3 regions of the Rhizobium mulingense genome follow, and region 1 is predicted to be linked to each of the others. Evidence: predicted binding sites of a transcription regulator. Region 1 holds the regulator's gene; each other region holds the start of a gene.
What was found. Region 1 encodes PhoB, which activates phosphate uptake and scavenging genes when phosphate is short. Its sites were predicted from a motif close to TGTCATNNANCTGTCAT; they were not measured.

Region 1 (7,843 bases):
ATGAATCCGGCACCGGCCTCTCCGGCGGTCAGCAGCAGCGCCTGTGCATTGCCCGCGCCGTCGCCGTCAGCCCCGAGGTCATCCTGATGGACGAACCCTGCTCTGCGCTCGACCCGATCGCCACCGCCAAGGTCGAGGAACTGATTCATGAGCTGCGCGAAAACTACACGATCGTCATCGTCACCCACTCCATGCAGCAGGCCGCGCGCGTGTCGCAGCGCACCGCCATGTTCCACCTCGGCAACCTCGTCGAGGAGAACGATACCGACAAGATGTTCACCAACCCGGACGATCCGCGCACCCAGGACTACATCATGGGTCGCTTCGGCTGATTGCGGCAATCCGAAGCCTTCCCGTTATTCGAGGACAAAGCCCCATGGCATCGACACATATTTATTCTGCCTATGATGATGATCTGAAGTTCCTCTCCAGGCGAATTTCCGAAATGGGCGGCCTGGCCGAGCAGATGGTCGCCGAATCCGTTCGCGCCCTGGTCAACGGCGACACGGCGCTGGCGCAGAAGGTCATCTCTGACGATGTGATCCTCGATCACACCGAACGCGAAATCGGTGACAAGGCGATCGTCACCATCGCCCGCCGTCAGCCGATGGCCGCGGACCTGCGCGAAATCATGGGTTCGATCCGCATCGCCGCCGATCTCGAACGTGTCGGCGACCTCGGCAAGAACACCGCCAAGCGCGTCATCGCCGTGCAGAGCACCGGCGTTCCGCGCAAGCTCGCCCGCGGCCTCGAGCACCTGTCCGAGCTGGCGCTCGTCCAGCTCAAGGAAGTGCTCGACGTCTATACGACGCGCGCCGCCGACAAGGCGACCGCCATCCGCGAGCGCGACAACGAGATCGACGCGATGTACACGTCGCTGTTCCGCGAGCTCCTGACCTATATGATGGAGGATCCGCGCAACATCACGAGCTGCACGCATCTTCTGTTCTGCGCCAAGAACATCGAGCGCATCGGCGACCATGCCACCAATATTGCCGAAACGATCTACTACATGGCGACGGGAGCCCAGCCGGAAGGCGATCGTCCGAAGGATGACAGTGCCAACACCGTCGGTGCCGCCACGGAATAACCGTGTCGAGCCCATTGCGTGCGTGCCCGTTCGGGGCGCGCAAAGAGGTCGCAGCCAATTTCTGATTTTGCGCGGGATCCTGGCTTAAATCACTCCGGATTTAAGGATCATGCGCGAGGAGACGAACACGCATGATCCCGAGAGTTGCAGTTGTTGAAGACGAAGAGGCCCTCAGCGTGCTCCTTCGCTATAATCTCGAAGCGGAAGGCTTCGAGGTCGATACCATCCTGCGCGGCGACGAGGCCGAAATCAGGCTTCAGGAGCGCACGCCCGACCTGCTCATCCTCGACTGGATGCTGCCCGGCGTCTCCGGCATCGAACTTTGCCGGCGCCTGCGCATGCGGCCGGAAACCGAGCGTCTGCCGATCATCATGCTGACGGCGCGCGGCGAGGAGAGCGAGCGTGTCCGCGGGCTTTCCACCGGCGCCGACGATTACGTCGTCAAACCGTTCTCAACCCCCGAGCTCGTCGCCCGCGTCAAGGCGATGCTGCGCCGCGCCCGCCCCGAGGTGCTGTCCTCGGTGCTGAAATGCGGCGATATCGAGCTCGACCGCGAAACCCACCGCGTCCATCGTAAGAGCCGCGAGGTCCGCCTCGGTCCGACCGAATTTCGCCTGCTGGAATTCCTGATGTCGTCGCCGGGCCGCGTCTTCTCCCGCTCGCAATTGCTCGACGGCGTCTGGGGCCACGATATCTATGTCGACGAACGCACCGTCGACGTCCATGTCGGCCGCCTGCGGAAGGCGCTGAATTTCTCCAACATGCAGGACGTCATCCGCACCGTGCGCGGCGCCGGCTATTCGATGGAAGCGTGAGGCGCAGGAAGTGTGTGTGGTCGGCGTTCCCACCGGTGCAGCCTTTCCACTCGCAATGCGCCAGCGCAGCCTATGCGTGTTCGGCACCACTTCTCCTCCGTCATCCCAGGGCTTGACCCTGATCCATGCTGCTGGAACCGCGCGGCCATGGCATCCAACTGCAGACAAACAATTGAAGCCGCGTGCTTGGTTGTGGATCCCAGGAGCAAGCCCTGGGATGACGGAGTTTGGGGAGGACGACCGGCAAGAAGCGAGACGTCTGGAGCAACTAAGCTAGAGCGATTCAGCCTTTCATGGAAACAAGAGTCCTCTAATGGAGTCCTTGAAAAAACCGCTTCAGGCGTTTCCTGGAATTGATCTAAGATCTGGACGGGTTTGCGCTCTTTGCCGTATCAGCACCTAACGCCACAGCTCCGTCGCTCCACAAAAAAACGGGCCGCGCGGGCCCGTTTCGCATTTCCATGACTGGTCCGCTCGCTCAGCTGACCCGCGCTGCCGCCCGGCGCCGTTCATTGACCGGCTGATAGGCGAGCTTCTGATGATAGCTGCAATAAGGCGAATTGTCGGGGGATTCGCAGCCGCAGAAGTGGAAATCCTCCTTCAGCGGATCGCCGACCGGCCATTTGCAGGTGCGTTCGGTCAGTTCCGTCAGGCCGAGGCGGCGCGAGATCGGCACAACCACATTGCCCTTCGGAACATATTCCATTTCCTCGATCGTTTCGATCTCGATCTCTTCCTTCAGCATCGTTGCGCCCTGCTGGCGGGTAACGGTGCGGGTGGTAATTCGGGAGGCGTAGTTCGGCGCGCGCGGCGCCGATGTCTGGCGCTTCGGCGTGCGCGCCGCCGTCGCCGTGCCGCCGGCCTTGGCGCGGCCCGGCAGGCTCAGCCGGTGTACCTTGCCGATAACGGCGTTTCGGCTGACACCGCCGAGCTGCGCCGCGATCTGGCTGGCGCTGAGCCCTTCGGACCACAGCTTCTTGAGTTTCTCGACCCGCTCGTCTGTCCAGTTCATGCCCTGTCTCCACCTTTTGCGTTGGTGATGGCAGAATCCCTCACCGTTGTCCCGGAAGCCTCCGAAACAAGAAACGCTTGATCAATTTTGGTGACTAGTTCCGCCGCATGCAGTCTAGTAATTGAACTTTAACCTAGTGTGAGGCTGACTCCGTGACAAGAGTCGCGGGAATCCGGATGAATCGAATTCGTAGTTTTCCCCAACTTGCTGCCCCTGCGTGTCATTTCTGCAATAATGCCTGTTGAAGGCTGAAAATGCCGCTGTGCAAGCTTGCTGCATCCGCTAAGGCCGCAGTTTTGTTGACATTGCAGCGCGAAAAGGAAATAGTACCGATCGCCGCCGAAAGGCGGCATTTTTGATTTTTCGGGCCTGGTTTTCTTAGCCGGAGTCCGTACTTGACAACGCTGATCGGGAGACCCGCGCCATGGCCGAAGCCGCGCCGCTTTATGACACCTATTCTCGTGCCCCGCTGCGGTTCGAGCGAGGCGAGGGCGTGTGGCTGATCACCGAAGGCGGCGAGCGTTATCTCGATTTCGGCGCCGGCGTCGCCGTCACCTCCGTCGGCCACGGCAATCCGCATGTGGTCGCGGCGCTGAAGGAGCAGGCCGACAAGGTCTGGCACCTCTCCAACATCTATGAGATCCCCGGCCAGGAGCGGCTGGCCAAACGGCTGACGGACGCCACTTTCGCCGACAAGGTGTTCTTCACCAATTCCGGTGCCGAGGCGCTTGAATGCGCGATCAAGACGGCGCGCCGCTATCAGTTTTCCAAGGGCCATCCCGAGCGCTTCCATATCATCACCTTCGAAGGCGCCTTCCATGGGCGCACGCTTGCGACGATCGCCGCCGGCGGTCAGGAGAAATATCTCGAAGGTTTCGGCCCCAAGGCTCCGGGTTTCGATCAGGTGCCGTTCGGCGACATCGAGGCTGTGCGCGCCGCCATTACCGATGCGACGGCGGCAATCCTGATCGAGCCGGTGCAGGGCGAGGGCGGCGTGCGCCCCGCCACCAGCGAATTCATGAAGGCGCTTCGCCGGATCTGCGACGAAAACGGCCTGCTGCTGATCCTCGACGAGGTCCAGACCGGCGTCGGCCGCACCGGCAAGCTCTTCGCCCATGAATGGTCCGGCATCACGCCCGATATCATGGCTGTCGCCAAGGGCATCGGCGGCGGCTTCCCGCTCGGCGCCTGCCTTGCGACCGCTGAGGCCGCTTCCGGCATGAAGGTCGGCACCCATGGTTCGACCTATGGCGGCAATCCGCTGGCCATGGCCGTCGGCAGCGCCGTGCTCGATGTCATTCTCGCCGACGGCTTCCTTGAACATGTGCGCGACGTCGCGCTGGTCTTCCGTCAGGGGCTGGCCTCGCTGAAGGACCGTTATCCCGATGTGATCGAGGATATCCGAGGCGAAGGCCTGCTGCTCGGCGTCAAGGCGGCCGTCCCCTCGGCCGAACTGCTGCAGGCGATCCGCGCCGCGCATCTGCTCGGCGTGCCGGCCGGCGACAACGTCATCCGCCTTCTTCCGCCGCTCGTCGTCACCGCCGAGGAAGCCCGCGAGGGTCTCGCCCGCCTCGAACGCGCCGCCGAGAGCATCCGCGCCTCCAAGGTCAAGAAGACGGCTTGAAGGGATTGCCGCCCTCGGGCGCACGACAGGTAAGAACATGGCTCCTAAACATTTCCTCGATCTTTCGGCCGTCACATCGGCCGACCTCAGAACCATCATGAACGATGCGCTTTCCCGTAAGCAGGCCTTCAAGGCCGGCCAGGGCGACAAGCCGCTCGCCGGCAAGATGCTGGCGATGATCTTCGAGAAGCCGTCGACGCGCACCCGCGTCTCCTTCGACGTCGGCATGCGCCAGCTCGGCGGCGAAACGCTGTTTTTGTCAGGCACCGAAATGCAGCTCGGCCGAGCCGAGACGATCGGCGACACCGCCAAGGTGCTGTCGCGTTATGTCGATGCGATCATGATCCGCACCACCGAGCACTCGCGCCTGCTGGAGCTTGCCGAGCATGCGACGGTGCCCGTGATCAACGCGCTGACGGATGATACCCATCCCTGCCAGATCATGGCCGACATCATGACCTTCGAAGAGCATCGCGGCCCGATCAAGGGCAAGACCATCGCCTGGACCGGCGACGGCAACAATGTGCTGCATTCGCTGGTCGAGGGGGCCGCGCGTTTCGGCTACCGCATGAACATGGCCGTACCCCTTGGTTCGGAGCCCAAGGATCACTATCTGAACTGGGCCCGCAATGAGGGCGCCGAAATCATGCTCTGCCATGATGCCGACCGTGCGGTCGAAGGCGTCGATTGCGTGGTGACCGATACCTGGGTCTCCATGAATCAGGAACATCGGGCCCGGGGTCACAACGTCTTTCAGCCTTATCAGGTCAATGCGGCCTTGATGGCCAAGGCCGGCAGCGATGCATTGTTCATGCATTGCCTGCCTGCCCATCGCGGCGAGGAAGTGACGGATGAGGTGATCGACGGCCCGCAATCCGTGGTCTTCGATGAAGCGGAAAACCGTCTTCACGCGCAGAAGTCGATTCTTGCTTGGTGCCTGGGCGCGATCTGAACCATAATCGGACGCCGCGCGCGAACAACGCGCGGCCGCGCGAGCGAAGGGCACCCTTGCTCATCGCTTGAAACTAGGAGTGAAAGCCATGGCAGAAGCTGCAGCCGCCCTCGGCCAGTTCGATTTCGCCGGCGATGACCATGTCGTCCCCTTTCAGGTGGAGGGTCTGGATGTGCGCGGCCGCGCCGTCCAGCTCGGCCCGATGCTCGATGCGATCCTCGAGCGCCACCATTATCCCGCGCCCGTCGCCCGGCTTCTTGCCGAAGTCGTCGTGCTGACCGTGCTGCTCGGCACCTCGCTGAAATTCGACGGCAAGTTCACCGTGCAGACCAAGGGCGATGGCCCAGTCGATCTTCTCGTCGCCGATTTCTCGACGCCGGAAAATGTCCGCGCCTATGCCCGTTTCGATCAGGCGCTGCTTGCCAAGGCGGTTGAAGCCGGCGAAACCGAGCCGGAGCAATTGCTCGGCAAGGGCGTGCTCGCCTTCACCATCGATCAGGGCAAGTTCGCCCAGCCCTATCAGGGCATTGTCGCGCTCGACGGCACCTCGCTCGAGGAAATCGCGGGCGTCTATTTCCGCCAGTCGGAACAGATCCCGACGCGCGTGCGCCTGGCCGCGGCCGAACTCTTCGATCGCGACGATGCCGGTAAGCCGCGCCATCGCTGGCGGGCCGGCGGCCTCGTCGCCCAGTTTCTGCCGGAAGCGCCGGAGCGCATGCGCCAGCCCGATCTCCACGGCGGCGACGGCGATGACGGCGACCGCCCGCATGGCGAGGACGATGCCTGGGTCGAAGCCCGCTCGCTGGTCGAGACCATCGATGCCGACGAGTTGACCGACCCGCTTGTCGGCACCGAGCGGCTCTTGTTCCGGCTGTTCCACGAGCGCGGCGTGCGCGTCTACGAACCGCGCGCCGTCTTCGATCGCTGCAGCTGTTCGCGCGACAAGATCAAGGGCGTGCTGAAGGGCTTTTCGGCCGAGGAGATCGAGGAAAGCCAGGAAAACGGCGAAATCGCCGTCACCTGCGAATTCTGCTCGACCACCTACCGCTTCGAAGCGGCCGAGCTTCAGCCGGCGGAATAGGCTCGGTTGAGGACACGCACAGCGAACAACAAAAGATTAGCGATGATGCAGCACGGTGACTCGACTTTGCGTAGTCAGTGCACCTATTCTCCAACTGGTTCGGGGTGGGGACTTCATGCGCTTTTTTTATCTCGTACTCGCACTCGTGGCGGCGATGCCACGAATTGGCTTGGCTGATGATAAGGCAATCCAATGGAAAGAGGTCGGGGGCTGGATCGTGGCTGTCGACCCGACTTTAGACAATGGCTGTTTTGTTCTGACTTCCTTTGATGACGACACCATTTTTCGTCTCGGCTTCAATTTCCGAAAAAAGGACAAACCTCTGTACATTCTGCTCGGAAATCCAAACTGGAAATCCCTGGAGAAAGGCAAGCATTATCACATCGAACTGTCGTTGGACCAGTCTCAATGGACGGCTGATGCGAGAGGTCTGGATCTCGATGGCCTCAAATCATTATGGATCGATTCCGACGATACCGGATTGATTGAGGAGTTCTCTGGCAAACTGAGTTTCCGCGCCAGCTTTAGAGGAAAGCAGATTGCTGCCCTCGGTCTGAAAGACTCCGAGAGGGCAGCGGATGAGTTGCTCCCCTGCCAACAGGCGGTCAACGATGCGGTCGCAAAATAGCCAGCGCCGTCGCAACCTAAGGATCCTTTCCAAGCAAAGCCAGGTAGCCAGGCCTCGGATCCTTTTGACCTTTAGACTAGTAGATTGATGACTGGGCAAGCCCGAGGATCCACGACTGCGGGCGTCCATGTTGGTACTGACTGGAATGCTGCACCGGCCGCATCCACGAGCAGTGCTTGCCGTATGGGTCCTCGGGTCAAGCCCGAGGACGACGGAGAGTAGGGGAAACGAGCGGCAAGAGGCGGGATCGCTGGGAATTCCAGCAAATGCGCGCGGTCTTGCGTGAGAAGCACGTAAGCAAACACTTCCAATCAAATTCGCTGCACACTTTTGATGAATTTGCTCCCGACCTCTCGCCTCTTGCCGGTCGTTGTCCCCACCCTCCGTCGTCCTCGGGCTTGACCCGAGGACCCATGCGGCAAGCACAGCGTTCGTGTTCGCACTGACGAAGCGACCGCGAACCTGCGCGCTCAGTTGAGTACGCGCAACAGCCCCGGCGAATCCAGCGAGAAGGCGGGGATGTCGACGTCGAACAACTCGCCTTCGTCCGTTTCCATCTGGTAATGGCCAAACATCAGCCCCGAGGGAGTGTCGAGCGGGCAGCCGGACGAATATTCGTAGGTGTCGCCGGGGCTGAGCCG
Region 2 (7,843 bases), 380 kb from region 1:
TTCGGAAGGGTGATGCTTTCCACCTCGTCGGCGAGGATGAAGGGAGCATGCAGCAGGCTGAGCGGTACGTAGTCGGAGGACAGCACGTCGAGCACGCCCATTTCGGCGAGATCGCGGGCGGCGATATTGCCGGAATGGGATTTCCCGCGCACGATGTTGGGCGCGCCCATCAGCACGCTCATGCCGCGCTCGTGCGATGCCCTGGCGGCATCGAAGCTGGTCGGGAATTCGGCAAGCCGCACGCCGTTATCGATGGCCTCGTCGACATGGGCGAGTGTGGCGTCGTCATGGCTTGCAACGGTGATGCCGCGTTCAGCGCAGACCTTGGCGATGGCGTTGCGGTGCGGCGTCGAATTGCGCGCCGATTCCGCCTGGCGCTTAGCGACGAAACGGGCAAAGACCTCGTCGCTCAGACCCCGCTTCTTCTGGTAATAGAAGATATATTGATCCATCGTCTGGAACTGCCGCTGGCCGGGCGCATGATCCATCAGCGAGACCAGCCGCACATGGTGGTCGTTTTCGAAATCGGCGAAATGTTCGAGCACGTTGTCGGCCGAGACCTCACAGCGCAGGTGCAGCAGGTGTTCGGCGCGCAGCCGGCCTTCCTTCTCCGCCGACTGGATCGCATCCGCCATCTCGCGCATTTCGCCATGTTCGAAACCGCCATCCTCATCCGCACCCATGCGCAGGCAGTCGAACACCGTGGTAATGCCCGATGTGACGATCTGGGCGTCATGCGCCTGGACCGCCGCGGTCTTGTTCCAGCGAATGCCGGGACGCGGCTGGTAATGGCCTTCGAGATGGTCGGTATGCAGCTCGACAAGGCCGGGAATGATGTAGTCGCCTTCAAAATCTTCGCCGGCTACCGAATTTCCCTCTGAAATGTCGGCGATCTTGCCGTCGCGAATGAGAATCGAGCCTGCGAGGATGTCATCCTCGAGAACGATGCGGGCGTTGGAAAACACGGTCTCTTTGCTCATCTCGTCAGGTCTTTCAGCTTTTGGCGCCGGAAAGCGGCAGCCAGGAATGGACTTTGAACGGGGCGCCGCGCGTCTCCTCGACGAAGACGGCAAGGCCGGAAATCGAAAGCGGCCGGCCGGTGAAATCGGCAAAACGCTCGGTCAGAATCGCTTTCATCACCTCGGCGCGTGTCTCGGGCACTTGGCCGCTCAGTGTCATGTGGAAGCCGAAATCCTCCATGACGTAAGGATAACCCCAGCGCTGCAGATTGGCGCGCTGGCTGTCGCTGAGCTTCTCCGGGTTGCGCCGCGCGATATCGGCCGGAGAAAGCGTTGCGCGGAACGGCTCGAAGGACTTTACCACCTTCGCGGCGAAATCCTGAAGAGGTTGATGAAGAGAAGCGGGAATGAGGGCAAAAAAACGGCCGAGCTGGCCGAGTACCAGTTCGGGAATCTCGAAGGCAGGCGTGCGCGAGGCAAACTCCTCGGCAACTGTCAGGAGGTCCTTCTCGGTGACCGAAGCGGCGAGCGAAAACGGCGCCTTGATCGTCGCATGAAAGCCGTAGCGGCGCGGATCGGCGGTCAGCTCGAACTGCTCCGCCTGGCCGAGCCGCTCATGATCCGGAGCAGCATAGGTCTCACCGCTGAACGCATCGCGGCCGAGCCAGAGCGAGGCCGCGCCGGTCAGGGGATCATCCTTCGGCGGCGAGAAATAGAGAGCGTAGCGCAAGGCTTTTATCCTGGGGATCGTCGAAACGGGGAGCGCAATGTGCAGTGATTTGGCGGCGAACCGCAAGCAGGTCCCGGCTAAAAGATTTCCGTGACAGAATGATGATGACGGCAGCACCGCCATCGCCTTTTGGCCTGGGGATCAGTGCGCTTTCGTGCCCATCAGCCGATGGCGCAGCGCATTCGAGGCGGCGTCGAAAAGGAAGACGACGATCAGGATCAGAATGACCATGTAAGCGACGTTTTCCCAGTTGGCATTGGTACGCATGGCCTCCCAGAGTTTGAGGCCGATGCCGCCCGCACCGACGGCGCCGATGATGGTTGCGCCGCGCACGTTGGATTCCCATTGATAGAGCGTCTGGCTGACGATAACGGGAACGATCTGCGGCATAATGCCGTAACGATGGACGAGCACGGTCTCGGCACCGGTCGATTTGACGCCCTCCCGCGGCTTGTTATCGATGTTTTCGAGCCCTTCGGAATAGAGCTTGCCGAGTGTGCCGGTCTCGGTGAGAAAGATCGCGCCGCTGCCGGCAAGCGGGCCGGGACCGAAGGCGCGCGTCAGGAACAGCGCCCAGATCAGCATGTCGACCGAGCGCAGGAAATCGAAGAAGCGCTTCAGCACCTGGTTCAGGAAGCGGTTCGGCGTGATGTTGCGCGCTGCCATGAAGGCGAGCGGGAAGGCGGTAAGCGCGCCGAGCAGCGTTCCGAGGAACGCCATGACGATCGTCTGGAAAAGCTTGGTCCAGACGTCGCCATGCTGCCATTCGCTGTTGTTCCAGATGTCGTCGAAGGCGAGCGACAGGTTGGATTGGTCGGGCTTGATGCGCGGCCCGGAGACGATGAGGCTGATAACCTCGCCGACTGGCTTGTCGAAGAAGGACGATTGCGTATCGAAGATGAAATTCGCCCAGCCGATGAACCGCTTGCGGATTTTCACCCGGTCGACGGATATGCTGACATTGCCGGCAAAGCCGAGATCGGCGAGCACATTGTCGTCATAAACCGTCATCCAGCCGGGCACCGGCCCGACGACTTTCGGCGCGCCGCCGGAAAGCTCGACCGGGACGCTGACGCCGTGCGCGGTGACGATCGTCTCGCTCTTCGAGACGGTGACGCTGCGGCTGGTGCCGCTGATCGAAACGGTGATGCTGCCGTCGGGATTGTTAATCAGCCAGTCAGGATGCGGATTGTCGCCGAGCGGCGAGAAACGCGGATAACGCACCTCGATGGAGCCGTCATCCCCGATGCGGAATTCCGGCTGCACGTCGTAGCTCACCCATTGGCTGAGATAGATGCCGACGCGCTCCCAATGGGCCTCGGCAAAAAGTTTGGGCAGGTCGAAGAACCAGACGGCATAGAGGCTGTAGAGCAGCGTCGCGATGACGATCATCAGCCCGCCGAAACGCTGGCGGAACGACCGGTGGAAATATTCCGGATAGCGCGTTTCGATCTCATGCATGCGGTTGGCGTCGATCACCGTCATGGCGGCCTCAATGTTGCAGGAGGAAGGCATGATCGCCGACGAGCCGGCGGCGCAGCCATGCGGAGAACTGGTCGACGGCGACGATCGTCACGAAGAGCAGCAGAACGAGCGCCATCGTCTTGGCGCCGAAGCCGCGCGAGATCGAAAGCTTCAGTTCCTCGCCGATGCCGCCGCCGCCCACAGCGCCGATGATGGTCGAGGCGCGCACGTTGATCTCCAGGCGCAGCAGCGCGTAGGAGGTGAAATTCGGCAGCACCTGCGGCAGGGCGGCGAAGCGCACGCGCTCCCACCAGTTGGCGCCGACGGCTTTCATGCCCTCATCGGGCTTCATGTCGATATTCTCGCCCACTTCATAGAAAAGTTTACCGAGCGCGCCGATCGTATGCAGGGTGATGGCAATGATGGCGGCGACCGGTCCGATCGACAGGATCGCCGAAAACAGACCGGCGATGACGATCTCGGGGAAGGCGCGCAGGAATTCCATCAGCCGCTTGGTGAAGATGCGCAGCGGCCATGAACTCGTCAGGTTGCGGGCGGCAAAGAAGCTCAAGGGAACGGCAAAGATGAAGGCGATGATGGTCGAGATCAGCGCCACGTTGATGGTGACGATCATCAGCTCGAAATATTCGGGAATGTAGAAGGCGCCCCAGACGTAGACGCGGCCCTTGTCGAAATTGAATTCCTCGCCGCCTCTGTCGTTCACGCTTGCTATGTCGAACAGCGCGCGCCAGACGTCGTTCCAGTCCCTGGGGATGAGCCAGCTCAGGAAGTCGAAGAGATGCGGCAGGCGCTCGAAGAAATGGCCGGCATTGCTCTCGTCGGCGAAGCGGACGGAACTGACGAAAGCCGCAATGAGGATGATCAGGCCGAGGATGGTGTAGAAGCGGCGCTTGGCGATCATACGGTCCCAGGCGGTGCCGATCTCCTGCGTGCTCTGCATGTGCGGCTGTGTATCGGCAATAGTCATCAACGCCTCGCCCGGTTATAAGATAAGGGCGGCCGTTTCCGGCCGCCCCAGCATTCACGATGCCGATCAGCCGCCGATAGCAGCTTTGCGGACTTCAACGACGGCGTTGTAGAAGTCGTGCTTGACGGGCGAGTAGCCCTTGTAGTCGCCGCCTTCGACAGCCGCGAAGCACTTGTGATCCTTCTCCGGCAGAGCCGTGAAGAAGGCTGCAAGCTTCGTCTGCCAGTCCTGGCCGAGAGCGTTGCGAACGACGAGCGGGCCGTTCGGGATCAGCGGCGAACGCCAGACTTCGACCAGCTTGTTCGGATCGACGGCGCCCTTGTCGACTTCCTTGCGGAAGGTGCCGGAGGTGTAGCCGTCCTTGAAATCGCCGAGGCCCGACGAGTCGTCGACGGCGACGTCGACCTTGCCGTCATAGGCGGCAAGCAGGTTGTTCTCGTGGCCGCCGTTGAACTGCGTCGAGGCGAAGAACTTGTCGTTCGGCATGCCCGTGTCCTTCGGGATCTGCGTCAGCGGAACGAGGTAGCCCGAGGTGGAATCCGGATCGGCGTAGCCGAGCTTCTTGCCCTTGGCGTCCTTGATGGACTTGATGCCGGAGGATTTCAGCGCGAGGCCGATCGAGTAATAGCCGGTCGAGCCGTCCTTCTGCTGCGTCGTCAGGATCGGCGTGACAGCCTTCGGATCCTTGATGTAGACGGCTGCGTAGCCGGAAGCGCCGAGTTCGGCGAAGTCGAGCGTGCCGCCGAGCAGGCCCTGGATAACGCCGTCATAATCGGCGGCCGGGAACAGCGAGACCTTCTCGAAGCCGAATTCCTGCTTCAGGTGGTCGGCAAGGCAGGCATAGTTGCGCAGGCGGTCGGTTTCGTTTTCGCCGCCGAGGATGCCGATGCGGAATTCCTTGAGATCTGCAGCATGGCCGGCGCCGGCGAGCGCGAAGAGCGCCGTTGCCGCAAAGAGTGCTTTCTTCAACATGTGTCTCTCCTATTGACCGGTGTTTCCGGTGTCCCGTTACGAAGAAGTGTGCCCTTGACGCGGGCGCTCGATCGCGACCGTCTCTAAAGACCGGCCAGCGCCAGCGGTTGGATGCCGGCGGATTGGTTGTCTGCCCGTTCGGGAGCGATATTGATGGAGGTCGAGGTCATCGTTTCGTCGATGCCGGCGCCGTCCTTATCCGTCCCGTAGATCGCCTTCACCGCTTCGGCGGTGAGCTCCGAGGGCTTGCCGTCGAAGACGACGCGGCCGCCGGCCATGCCGACGATGCGCTCACAATAGTTGCGGGCGGTATCGAGCGTGTGGAGGTTGGTGATGACGGTGATGCCCTCGCGTTCGTTGATATCGCGCAGCGCATCCATGACGATCTTGGCGTTCAGCGGGTCGAGCGAGGCGATCGGCTCGTCGGCGAGCACCATCTTCGGGTTCTGCATCAGCGCCCGGGCGATCGCCACGCGCTGCTGCTGGCCGCCGGAAAGCGTGCCGGCTGCCTGCAGCGCCGTCTGCTCGATGCCGAGGCGTTCCAGCGCTGCGATCGCATGCACGCGTTCCTCGCGGGTGAAGATGTTGAGCAGGCTCATCAGCGTCGAACGGTGGTTGAGGCGGCCGAGCATGACATTGGTGAGAACGTCGAGGCGCGGCACCAGGTTGAACTGCTGGAAGATCATCGCGCAGTCGCGCTGCCAGTTGCGCAGCGCCCGGCCGCGAAGCCCGGAGACCTCGACGCCGGAAAAATGAATGGAGCCGGAACTCGGCTCCTGCAGGCGGTTGATCATGCGCAGCAGCGTCGACTTGCCGGCGCCGGAGCGGCCGATGATGCCGACCATCTGGCCCTGGGGAATGTCGAGCGTGACGGCATCGACGGCGAGCTTTTTTCCGAACCGACGTGTGACATCCTTCAGCTCGAACATCATGCTCTTCCCTTGCGATCCAGGCCTTTGTCAGCATCGCATTAGTCCCGCTTGATGAACCTCCAATGTCATATTTGTGTAAGTCGTGTCACAAATCCCGGCACCGTGGCGGCAGTATCTAGCCCTCGTAGCGCGACAGAAAATCTTCCGCGCTCAGGTTGCGGAAATCCTGGAGCGCCAGGCGCAGACGGTCATGTTCCCAGTCCCACCAGGCGAGCCTGTCCATGCGCTCGCCGACCTCTTTGGGAAAGCGCTCGCGGATCAATTTAGCCGGCACACCGCCGACGATCGCATAGGGCGCGACGTCCTTCGAAACGACGGCGCCGGCCCCGATCACCGCGCCGTTGCCGACGCTGACGCCGGGCAGGATGGTCGCCCCATGGCCGATCCAGACGTCGTTGCCGATCGTCACCCGGTTTGCGCGCCGCCAGGCGAAGAAGTCCTGCTCCATGTCGCCGTCCGGCCAGTAGTCGGCGGCGCGGTAGGTGAAATGATGCAGCGTCGCCCGCCAGGTCGGATGGTTGGTGGCGTTGATGCGCACGGCGGCGGCGATATTGACGAACTTGCCGATCGTCGCGCACCAGACCGAGCCGTCCTGCATGATGTAGGAATAGTCGCCGAAGGTGGCTTCGCTGATGCGGCAGCGTTCGGAGACCTCGGTATAGCGCCCGAAGGTGGAATCGCTGACGGCGGCTGTTTCGTGAATATAGGGCTCGACACCCAGCTTGCGGCTCATGCGGCAATCTTTCCCGGTGAGAACTGCTGGACGTCGAGGATGCGGTCGGCGACCGCCTCGCGCACCTCCTCATCGTGAAAGATGCCGAGAAGGGCGACACCCGCCTGCTTCTTTTCCGCGATCATGCCGACGACGACGGCGCGGTTTTTCGCGTCGAGCGAGGCGGTGGGTTCGTCGAGAAGCAGGATCGTGTGCTCGGTGATGAAGCCGCGGGCGATGTTGACGCGTTGCTGCTCGCCGCCGGAGAAGGTCGCGGGCGGCAGCTGCCAGAGTGTTTCCGGCAGATTGAGCCGGGCCAGCAGGGCGCCCGCTTTTTCTCGTGCCGTGGCGGCTGCTTCGCCGCGCGCCACCAGCGGTTCGGCGACCACGTCGATCGCCGCCACGCGCGGCACGGTGCGCAGGAACTGGCTGACATAGCCGAGCGTATGGCGCCGCACATTGAGCACGGTGCGCGGATCGGCGGAGGCCAGATCGACGATGCGCCCATCGTGGCGGATAAGGATCTGGCCGGTGTCGACGGCATAATTGCCGTAGATCATCTTCAGCAGCGAGCTCTTGCCGATGCCCGAGGGGCCGCCGAGCACGACGCATTCGCCCGCTGCGACCGAAAAGGCGACATCGGAGACGACGGGCAGTTTGATGCCGTCGCGCAGATGCATGGTGAAGCTCTTCGAGACTTCGGAAACGACGAGGGGCGTTGGCATGATGTCTTCTTTCTAGAGCAATGCCGGGAAAAGTGCGAAGCGGTTTTCCGTCCGGAATTGCGTAAAAACAAAAGGTTAGAGCGGTTCTGCGCTTCGACGAAAACTGAACCGCTCTAGGTTTCGGACCTCAGACCTGCAGGATCGAGGAGACGAGCAACTGCGTGTAGGGTTCTCTGGGATCGTCGAGCACCCGGTCGGTGAGGCCGTGTTCGATGACGTAGCCGTCCTTCATCACCATCATCCGATGCGAGAGCAGGCGGGCGACAGCGAGATCGTGGGTGACGATGATGGCCGAGAGGCCGAGATCGTTGACGAGGCCGCGCACGAGATCGAGCAGGCGCGCCTGCACCGAGACATCGAG
Region 3 (7,843 bases), on a different contig from region 1:
TGGAAGCGGACCGTCCGCCCGGCCGCGTCCGCTTCCTTTTTCAGCCGGCACAGCAGCCAGATGCCCGCCGTATCGATATCGGTGATCTCAGACAGATCGACCGTCAGGTTACCGGACTTCTGGTGCAGGAGCTTTTCGAAATCGCGCAGCACAAGATGCACATAGGCGCTGCGCCAGTTGCCGCTCAGACGCACATGCTGTCCCGAACCATCGGACTGGTCGTCCACGGCAAGCGAGGCAGCGTTGCGATTCTCGGCGTTCAAGATACTTGTGTCTTTCAAGGCTTACAGCGACAGTGCCGACTCGCGAAGCGGTTCGTCGCCCGGCGCGTCAATATACAGAAGCAACGTGCAATTTCCATGCTCGCAGGACAGCAATAATGCCGCGCATCCTTGATATCCAGATGAATTCCTTTCCGATTGCCGGAACCTTCACCATCGCGCGGGGCGCAAAGACGCAGGCCGAGGTCATCACCTGCACGCTGACGGACGAAGGGGCTGAGGGGCATGGCGAATGTGTGCCCTATCGCCGCTACGGCGAAACGATGGAGAGTGTTCTTGCTCAGATCGAAGCCGCGCGTCCGCTGATTGAGGCAGGCATCTCGCGACGCGACCTGCTGTCGGCGATGCCGCCCGGCGCTGCCCGCAACGCCGTCGATTGCGCCCTCTGGCATCTGGAAGCGAAACAGACGGGCCAAAGCGTCGCGTCTCGACTGGGCATTGCCGATCCGAAACCGCTGACGACAGCCTATACCATCTCGCTCGGCGAACCGGAGGTGATGGCGGCCCAGGCGCGCGAACATGCCGGCCGCGCCCTGCTGAAGGTCAAGGTCGGCACTGGCGACGATGAAAGCCGCATCCGCGCCGTCCGCGCGGCCGCGCCCGAGGCCGCAATCATCCTCGATGCCAATGAAGGCTGGCCGGAAGCGGTGCTGGAGCGTCACCTCAACATCGCCGCGGAGGCGGGCGTGACGCTCGTCGAGCAGCCGCTGCCGGCCGGCCGCGACGCCTTGCTTGCCGAGATCCACCGCCCGCTCCTCGTCTGCGCCGACGAGAGCGTCCACCATACCGGCGACCTCGCAAGCCTTGCCGACCGCTATGACGCGATCAACATCAAGCTCGACAAGGCAGGTGGCTTCACCGAAGCCCTGGCGATGAAGACGGAAGCCGAGCGGATCGGCTTCGCCATCATGATCGGCTGCATGGTCGGCACCTCGCTTGCCATGGCGCCGGCGGTGCTGCTCGCCCAGAATGCCGATTTCGTCGATCTCGACGGTCCGCTGCTGCTCGCCCGGGACCGCGAGCCCGGCCTGCGCTACGTTGCTTCTCTGGTTTTTCCGCCCGAAAGCAGCCTCTGGGGCTGAAGGTAATAGGCCGAGATGACGAGGCCGAGGCCACAGAGCGCGACCAGCGCCATGACGTAAAAGCTGACGACGCCGAGTAAGGCATAGAGATAACCTGCTGCGATGGTCATCAGGGCCATCGCCATGCCGACATAGAAGAAATAGGCGCCTTGGGCCGAGGCTTCCTGCGTCTCCTGCACCGTCGCCACGATTCGCCGCTGCACGCCGGTATGCACGAAGGCGTAGGTAAAGCCGTGGAAGCATTGCAGCAGGAAGAAACCGGCGAGGCCCGTGTTCATGGGAAAAAGGATCCAGCGGCAGACGCTGACGGCGCAGCCGAAGCGGATCAGCGTCCAGGCATTGAAGCGCCGGTTGAGACGCTTTGACAGGAAGAATACCGTCACCTCCGAAGCGACACCGGCGCTCCAGAGCAGACCGACCTCAGCGCCGGAAAAGCCCAGCTGATGCCAGTAGATCGACGAGAAAGCGTTGAGCACGGCATGGCTTGACTGCTGGATGGCGACGCCGATCAGGAGCAGCAGCAGTTGCGGCTCGCGCAGGCCGCTGCCGGTGGCGGCGGGAATGTTGATCGGCTGGCCACGCCGCCGCGTCGGCCCGATGCGCGGACAAAAGATCGCCATGACGACAGTCATGGTAAAGCCGAACACCATCACCGGCAGCACCATCTCGCCGCCCCACCGGCTGATCAACTGGCCGCCGCCGAGCGTCGACACGATGAAGGCGATCGAGCCCCAGACGCGCATCGACCCGTAATCGAGCCCCCAGCGGCGCACGCCGGAGATGACGATCGATTCGACGACCGGCAGATAGGGCGCGAAGGTGGCCCCCTGCAGCGTATAGACGATCGTCACCGGCCAGAAACTCGTCGTCCAGTAGAGCGCGATCGCCGTCAGCAGCGACAGGCCGCCCGACCAGAGCAGCACATCGGCACGTTCCTTCAAGCGGTCGGCGATCATGGCGACGATGGGCGCCACCAGCACGCGGACCACCATGGGTAAGGCAAGGATGATGCCGATCTCATGGTCGCTGAAACTGTGGGTCGCGAGCCAGATGGGGAAGAACGGCAGAACGATGCCGTTGACCAGCAGCGGCGCACAATAGGAAAGCGCGCTGAGCAGCCGGAAGCGCGGCGGCGCTCCCTCACTCGTCGGGGAATGTTGAACGGGAATCATGGGGGGACCTGAAGGAAACTGACGTTGTCCTAACACGCCATCCCGGATGCGACTATTGCGAGAAATAGCCCTCCTGAAACGTTTTAGAAAATAAATAGGGCTTGTCGCCTGACGGTAACGGCTAAATTCCTGGAAAGTACTGGCGCGGGTGGGCCGGCAGGAATAAGTCAGCCGAAATCAAGCAGCCTGGGGTGCCAACTCTGCCTCGTTCCACTCGACCGCGGTCAGCGCCGGCACGGTGCTGGCGAGCGTCCGCCAGGTGATCAATTCGAACGTGCCGTCCTCGTGCTCGGCGACCGCCGTGCAGCTTTCCACCCAATCGCCGGTATTGATGTAGCGGATGCCTTCCATGTCCTGGATGATCGCGTGGTGGATATGGCCGCAGATCACCCCGTCGGCACCGCTCTTGCGCGCCTCTTCGGCGACGACGCGCTCGAATTCGCCGATGAAATTGACGGCATGCTTGACCTGCAGCTTGGCCCAGGCCGAGAAAGACCAGTAGGGCATGCCGAGGCGGCGGCGCACGGCCGCCAGCAGGATGTTGATGCGGATGGCCGTATCGTAGGCCCAGTCCCCGAGATAGGCGAGCAGGCGGGCATTGCGAACAACGACGTCGAATTCGTCGCCATGCAGGATCAGGTATTTCTTGCCATCGGCGCCGTCATGCATCATCCGCTCGACGACCTCGATGCCGCCGAAGTGCATGCCCGGGAAATCGCGCAGGAACTCGTCGTGATTGCCGGGGATATAGACGACGCGCGTGCCCTTGCGCGCCTTGCGCAAGAGCTTCTGGACGACGTCATTGCAGACCTGCGGCCAATACCAACTGCGCTTCAGCCGCCAGCCGTCGACGATGTCGCCGACGAGAACGATCGTATCCGCCTCGTGGTAGCGCAGGAAATCCAGCAGGAAGTCGGCCTTCGCGGCCTTCGAGCCGAGATGGACATCGGAAATGAAGAGCGTGCGGAAATGTCTGGGTTCCATCATGTCTATCACGAGCTACGGCTCATGCCCCATCTTTCATATAGCCCTCCAAAACCAGACTCGTGTTTCAGGAAGATGACAGGCTGGGGAAAAGCCCAGCAAAGCCCTGCTGGCGGGACGCTCGCCGCACGGCGCAGCGACAATCTTGCCCTGTCTGTTGTGCGCGTTCATGATGATGGCGATTCCAGATCCGACACTGCGGGATGTCTGATGCGTCTCTTTCTCGTTCGCCACGGCGAATCCCTCGGCAACATCGACGAACGGGCCTACCGCCAGTTCGGCGATCACAACGTGCCGCTGACGCAATGGGGCTACCGGCAGGCGCTGGAGGCCGGCGGTATGATCGCCGCCTATCTGCAGGCCGTGCCGAGTTCCGGTCTCGGCAAGCTGCACATCTGGTACTCGCCATTCCTGAGGACGCGGCAGAGCAAGGACGCCGTGCTCGAAGCCCTGCCGGCAAGCGTCGTCGGCGATATCAGGGAGGATTATCTGCTGCGCGAGCAGGATTTCGGTCTCTTCACCGAAATTTACGACCACGCCGAACGGAAACAGAAGTTTCCCGAGGAATTCGAAAAATGGGCGAGGCTGCGCAGCAATAGCGGCAAATTCTACGCACGGCCGCCGGATGGCGAGAGCCGTGCGGACGTGGCCCAGCGGGTGCGCCTGTTCCTCCAGACGGTCATGCGAGACGCCGAAAATGACGATCACAACGTCGTCATCGTCGGCCACGGCGTCACCAATCGGGCGGTCGAAATGAACTTCCTGCGCCACACTGTCGAATGGTTCGAGCGCTCCGACAATCCCGGAAATGCCGACATCACGCTGATCGAGGGCACGCGCTCGCAAGGCTACGCGTCGATCCTGCTGCACCGTGCGGCCGACCGGTTGCCTGGACAAGAAGGCGAGCTGCGCGATGTCCATGGTGCCGACGTGACGCTCGCGCCGAGGCTTGGTGGCTAGTCAGCTGAGTGGAAAGACGAGGCTCGGATCCATTTCATCGTTCCGATGTCTGCTCCACCTGGCGCGCACGACTTAGTCCCTCCCCCTTGTCGGGAAGGGTTTTGACAGTCGCCGAGCGATATCAATCAGGCGGCCCTCACAGCCATCGGCTTCACATTCTGGTTCATGCGGAACAGATTATTCGGATCGTAGCGCAGCTTGATTTCAGCGAGACGCGCGTAATTGGCGCCATAAGCCATCTCGACCCGATCCGTCTCATCCTCCGGCATGAAGTTGATATAAGCGGTACCGACAGCATGTGGCTTGGTTGCCTCGAAGAGTTCGCGCGCCCAGCCGATGCATCTTGCATCCATTCCGGTTTCCCGCCAGCGCGCATGCACGTTCATGACGAAATGCGAACTGCGCTGCGGAAATGCGGTGGCTTCTGTGGGAATACGGCCGGCGGCACCGCCGACATGGCCGATGAATATTTCGCATTCCGGCCCCGGCAGCTTGCCCACGGCGTTGAGCAGGACGTCGATCGCCGCATCCGAGAGGGAGACGAAATCCTGGCTCTTCCAGTAATTACGCGCGCCAGGTGTCAGAAGCGGATCGAATGCCTGCTGCCAGCCGGTAAACGGCACCGGACCGACGACATCGGCAATCGGTTTTCCGATCGCCCGCAATCTGGCCGTCGCCTTTTCCCCCGCGGCGATATCTCCGCAATAGCACATGGCGAGCACCACGATCTCCTTGCCGTGCCATTCGGCCGGAAGGAACGGCAGCGGCGGCGCCTGGCGCATCACCACCCAGCAGGTCAGTTCATCGGGTGCCTCGTCCAGCGCCCGCCGATATTCCTGCAGCACCTTCTCCGCATCGGCGAAAGGATGCACGACCAATCCGGCGAGTACTTCGGAATGGAGCGGGTTGAGCTGGAATTCGAAGGAGGTGACGACGCCGAAATTGCCGCCGCCGCCACGCAGCGCCCAGAAGAGATCCGGTCTTTCCGTCTCACTCGCTTTGACCAGCTCGCCATCGGCCGTCACGACATCCACCGAAACCAGATTATCGAGCGTCAGCCCGAACTTACGGGTGAGCCAGCCGAAACCACCGCCGAGCGTCAGGCCGGCGATCCCGGTCGTCGAATTGATGCCGGTCGGCAGCACCAGCCCGAAGGCCAGCGTTTCCTTGTCTATGTCACCAAGTGTGGCACCCGGTTCGATTCTCGCGCGGCGTATCTCGGGATCCACCCGCACGGATTTCATCGGCGAGAGATCTATGACGACACCGCCTTCGCAGACGGCGTTTCCAGCAATGCCGTGCCCACCGCCACGCACCGAAACGAGCAGATTATTGTCGCGCGCAAACCGTACCGCACGCACGACATCGGCAGCACCCGCGCAGCGCGCGATGAGGCCTGGCCGGCGGTCAATCATCGCATTCCAGATCGCCCGAGCCTCATTGTAATCCGTATCCTTGCTGGTCAGGAGATTGCCGCGAAATCCGGCAGCAAACGCGTCCATGGCCGCGTCATTGACCATCGTCTGCCCCTTTTGCAGGGTCATGAGGTTCAAATTGTCCATGATTTCCTCCATGCGACCGGCGCCCCGCACCGTCGCGGCCGGCATTTTGCGCTTGCTGCAGCCGTCAGACAAGTTTTCCAAAAGGATTAGCTCTCGACTGGCACAAGAGGAGAGAAGCGACTCTCATTGAATTTACATTCGGTGCGAGCGCTGCCGAAGGGCCAATCTTTGTGTGGCGGCCACGCACCATTCGCCCATGTGGGGATCGCGTGTCCTCACTCGCCGGAGAACACTTTCTTCAGGAAGAACCGGCGAGGCGTCTGCTCGTCCCCTTCAAGTTCACCAAACTGCTCGAAACCAAGTTTGAGATAGAAGGGTTTGGCCTGAAAATCGAACGTATCGAGAAAGATGCCGACATATGCGCGCTCACGCGCTATGCGCTCCGCCTCATTCATCAGTTTCGTGCCGAAACCCTTCCCTCTAAGCGCGGAGGGGACAATTACGTATTTGATGAAAAGCCAATTGTATTCATCCACCGCATAGAGACCCCCGATGATTTCGGACGTGTTTGGATCTTTGAGGACGATGCCGAGGTGGGGCCGGTCGATCACATGCGCGGTATGAAGAGCATTAAAGTCCAACAGCAATGCGAGGACTTTGTTTAGCTCTTCGTCGGTAGGCTCGGCGGCTAGGATTTCGAAAACGGGCAGCATCTCTGCAGGATGAGGCACGGGCTGTGCAGTGTCCAGCCTGCAACCGAGCCCATGCCGCCTCTCGCTCGGCCGACGAAAACTTCTCCCATCCCCCATTTCCATACTGTCGCCCGTATCCGATTGATGTATGGAGGGAACTCCAGAAAAAGACGTGCACGGAGGCGGCAATGGATCACCAGGATAAATCCGAGATGGACAAGAACCTGACGAGCGGCGATCTCGACGAGCAGGCGCTCTTCTTCCACCGCTACCCCCGCCCCGGCAAGCTGGAGATCCAGGCGACCAAGCCGCTCGGCAACCAGCGCGATCTAGCGCTCGCCTATTCGCCTGGCGTTGCCGCCCCTTGCCTTGCCATCCGCGACAATCCTGAAATGGCGGCCGAATATACTTCGCGCGCCAATCTCGTCGCCGTCATCTCCAACGGCACCGCCGTGCTCGGCCTCGGCAATATCGGCCCGCTGGCTTCGAAGCCGGTCATGGAGGGCAAAGCCGTGCTGTTCAAGAAGTTCGCCGGCATCGACGTCTTCGACATCGAGATCGACGCGGCGAGCGTCGACCAGATGGTCTCGACCGTCAGCTCGCTGGAGCCGACCTTTGGCGGCATCAATCTCGAGGACATCAAGGCGCCGGAATGCTTCGAGGTCGAGCGGCGCCTGCGCGAAAAGATGAAGATCCCGGTCTTCCACGACGACCAGCACGGCACGGCAATCATCGTCGCCGCGGCGATCCTGAACGGGCTCGAACTTGCCGGCAAGGCGATCGAGAACGTCAAGATCGTCGCATCCGGCGCGGGTGCCGCCGCTCTTGCCTGCTTGAACCTGCTGGTAACCCTCGGCGCCAAGCGCGAAAACATCTGGGTCCATGACCTCGAAGGCCTCGTCTATCAGGGCCGCACCGAGTTGATGGACGAGTGGAAGGCCGTCTACGCCCAGCAGAGCGACACGCGTACACTGGCTGAAAACATCGGCGGCGCCGATGTGTTCCTCGGGCTGTCGGCCGCCGGCGTGCTGAAGCCGGAACTGCTGGCACAGATGGCCGACAAGCCGCTGATCATGGCGCTCGCCAATCCAACGCCGGAGATCATGCCGGATCTCGCCCGCGCGGCCCGTCCGGATGCGATGATCTGCACCGGCCGCTCGGATTTCGCCA

Region 2: phnC (phosphonate ABC transporter ATP-binding protein) is a predicted target of PhoB. The motif match lies at 6,109-6,125, and genes of this name have one in related genera.
Region 3: PYR71_RS26180 (UDP-2,3-diacylglucosamine diphosphatase) is a predicted target of PhoB. The motif match lies at 3,584-3,600, and genes of this name have one in related genera.

What each region holds. Positions count from the first base shown of each region.
Region 1 covers NZ_JARFVE010000002.1:500,770-508,612, reverse strand. Annotated here, with positions in the region: gene pstB (phosphate ABC transporter ATP-binding protein PstB) at 1-332, shown strand, start outside; gene phoU (phosphate signaling complex protein PhoU) at 377-1,090, shown strand; gene phoB (phosphate regulon transcriptional regulator PhoB) at 1,222-1,905, shown strand; gene PYR71_RS02610 (GcrA family cell cycle regulator) at 2,384-2,917, opposite strand; gene PYR71_RS02605 (aspartate aminotransferase family protein) at 3,342-4,541, shown strand; gene argF (ornithine carbamoyltransferase) at 4,579-5,493, shown strand; gene PYR71_RS02595 (Hsp33 family molecular chaperone) at 5,582-6,574, shown strand; gene PYR71_RS02590 (hypothetical protein) at 6,690-7,202, shown strand; gene apaG (Co2+/Mg2+ efflux protein ApaG) at 7,673-7,843, opposite strand, start outside.
Region 2 covers NZ_JARFVE010000002.1:878,847-886,689, reverse strand. Annotated here, with positions in the region: gene PYR71_RS04530 (alpha-D-ribose 1-methylphosphonate 5-triphosphate diphosphatase) at 1-980, opposite strand, end outside; gene PYR71_RS04525 (DUF1045 domain-containing protein) at 994-1,689, opposite strand; gene phnE (phosphonate ABC transporter, permease protein PhnE) at 1,831-3,174, opposite strand; gene phnE (phosphonate ABC transporter, permease protein PhnE) at 3,182-4,141, opposite strand; gene phnD (phosphonate ABC transporter substrate-binding protein) at 4,208-5,113, opposite strand; gene phnC (phosphonate ABC transporter ATP-binding protein) at 5,197-6,042, opposite strand; gene PYR71_RS04500 (DapH/DapD/GlmU-related protein) at 6,161-6,778, opposite strand; gene phnL (phosphonate C-P lyase system protein PhnL) at 6,775-7,482, opposite strand; gene phnK (phosphonate C-P lyase system protein PhnK) at 7,610-7,843, opposite strand, start outside.
Region 3 covers NZ_JARFVE010000014.1:113,237-121,079, forward strand. Annotated here, with positions in the region: gene PYR71_RS26165 (ABC transporter permease) at 1-281, opposite strand, end outside; gene dgcA (N-acetyl-D-Glu racemase DgcA) at 380-1,363, shown strand; gene PYR71_RS26175 (MFS transporter) at 1,315-2,535, opposite strand; gene PYR71_RS26180 (UDP-2,3-diacylglucosamine diphosphatase) at 2,713-3,522, opposite strand; gene PYR71_RS26185 (histidine phosphatase family protein) at 3,730-4,479, shown strand; gene PYR71_RS26190 (FAD-binding oxidoreductase) at 4,605-6,041, opposite strand; gene PYR71_RS26195 (GNAT family N-acetyltransferase) at 6,257-6,796, opposite strand; gene PYR71_RS26200 (NADP-dependent malic enzyme) at 6,862-7,843, shown strand, end outside.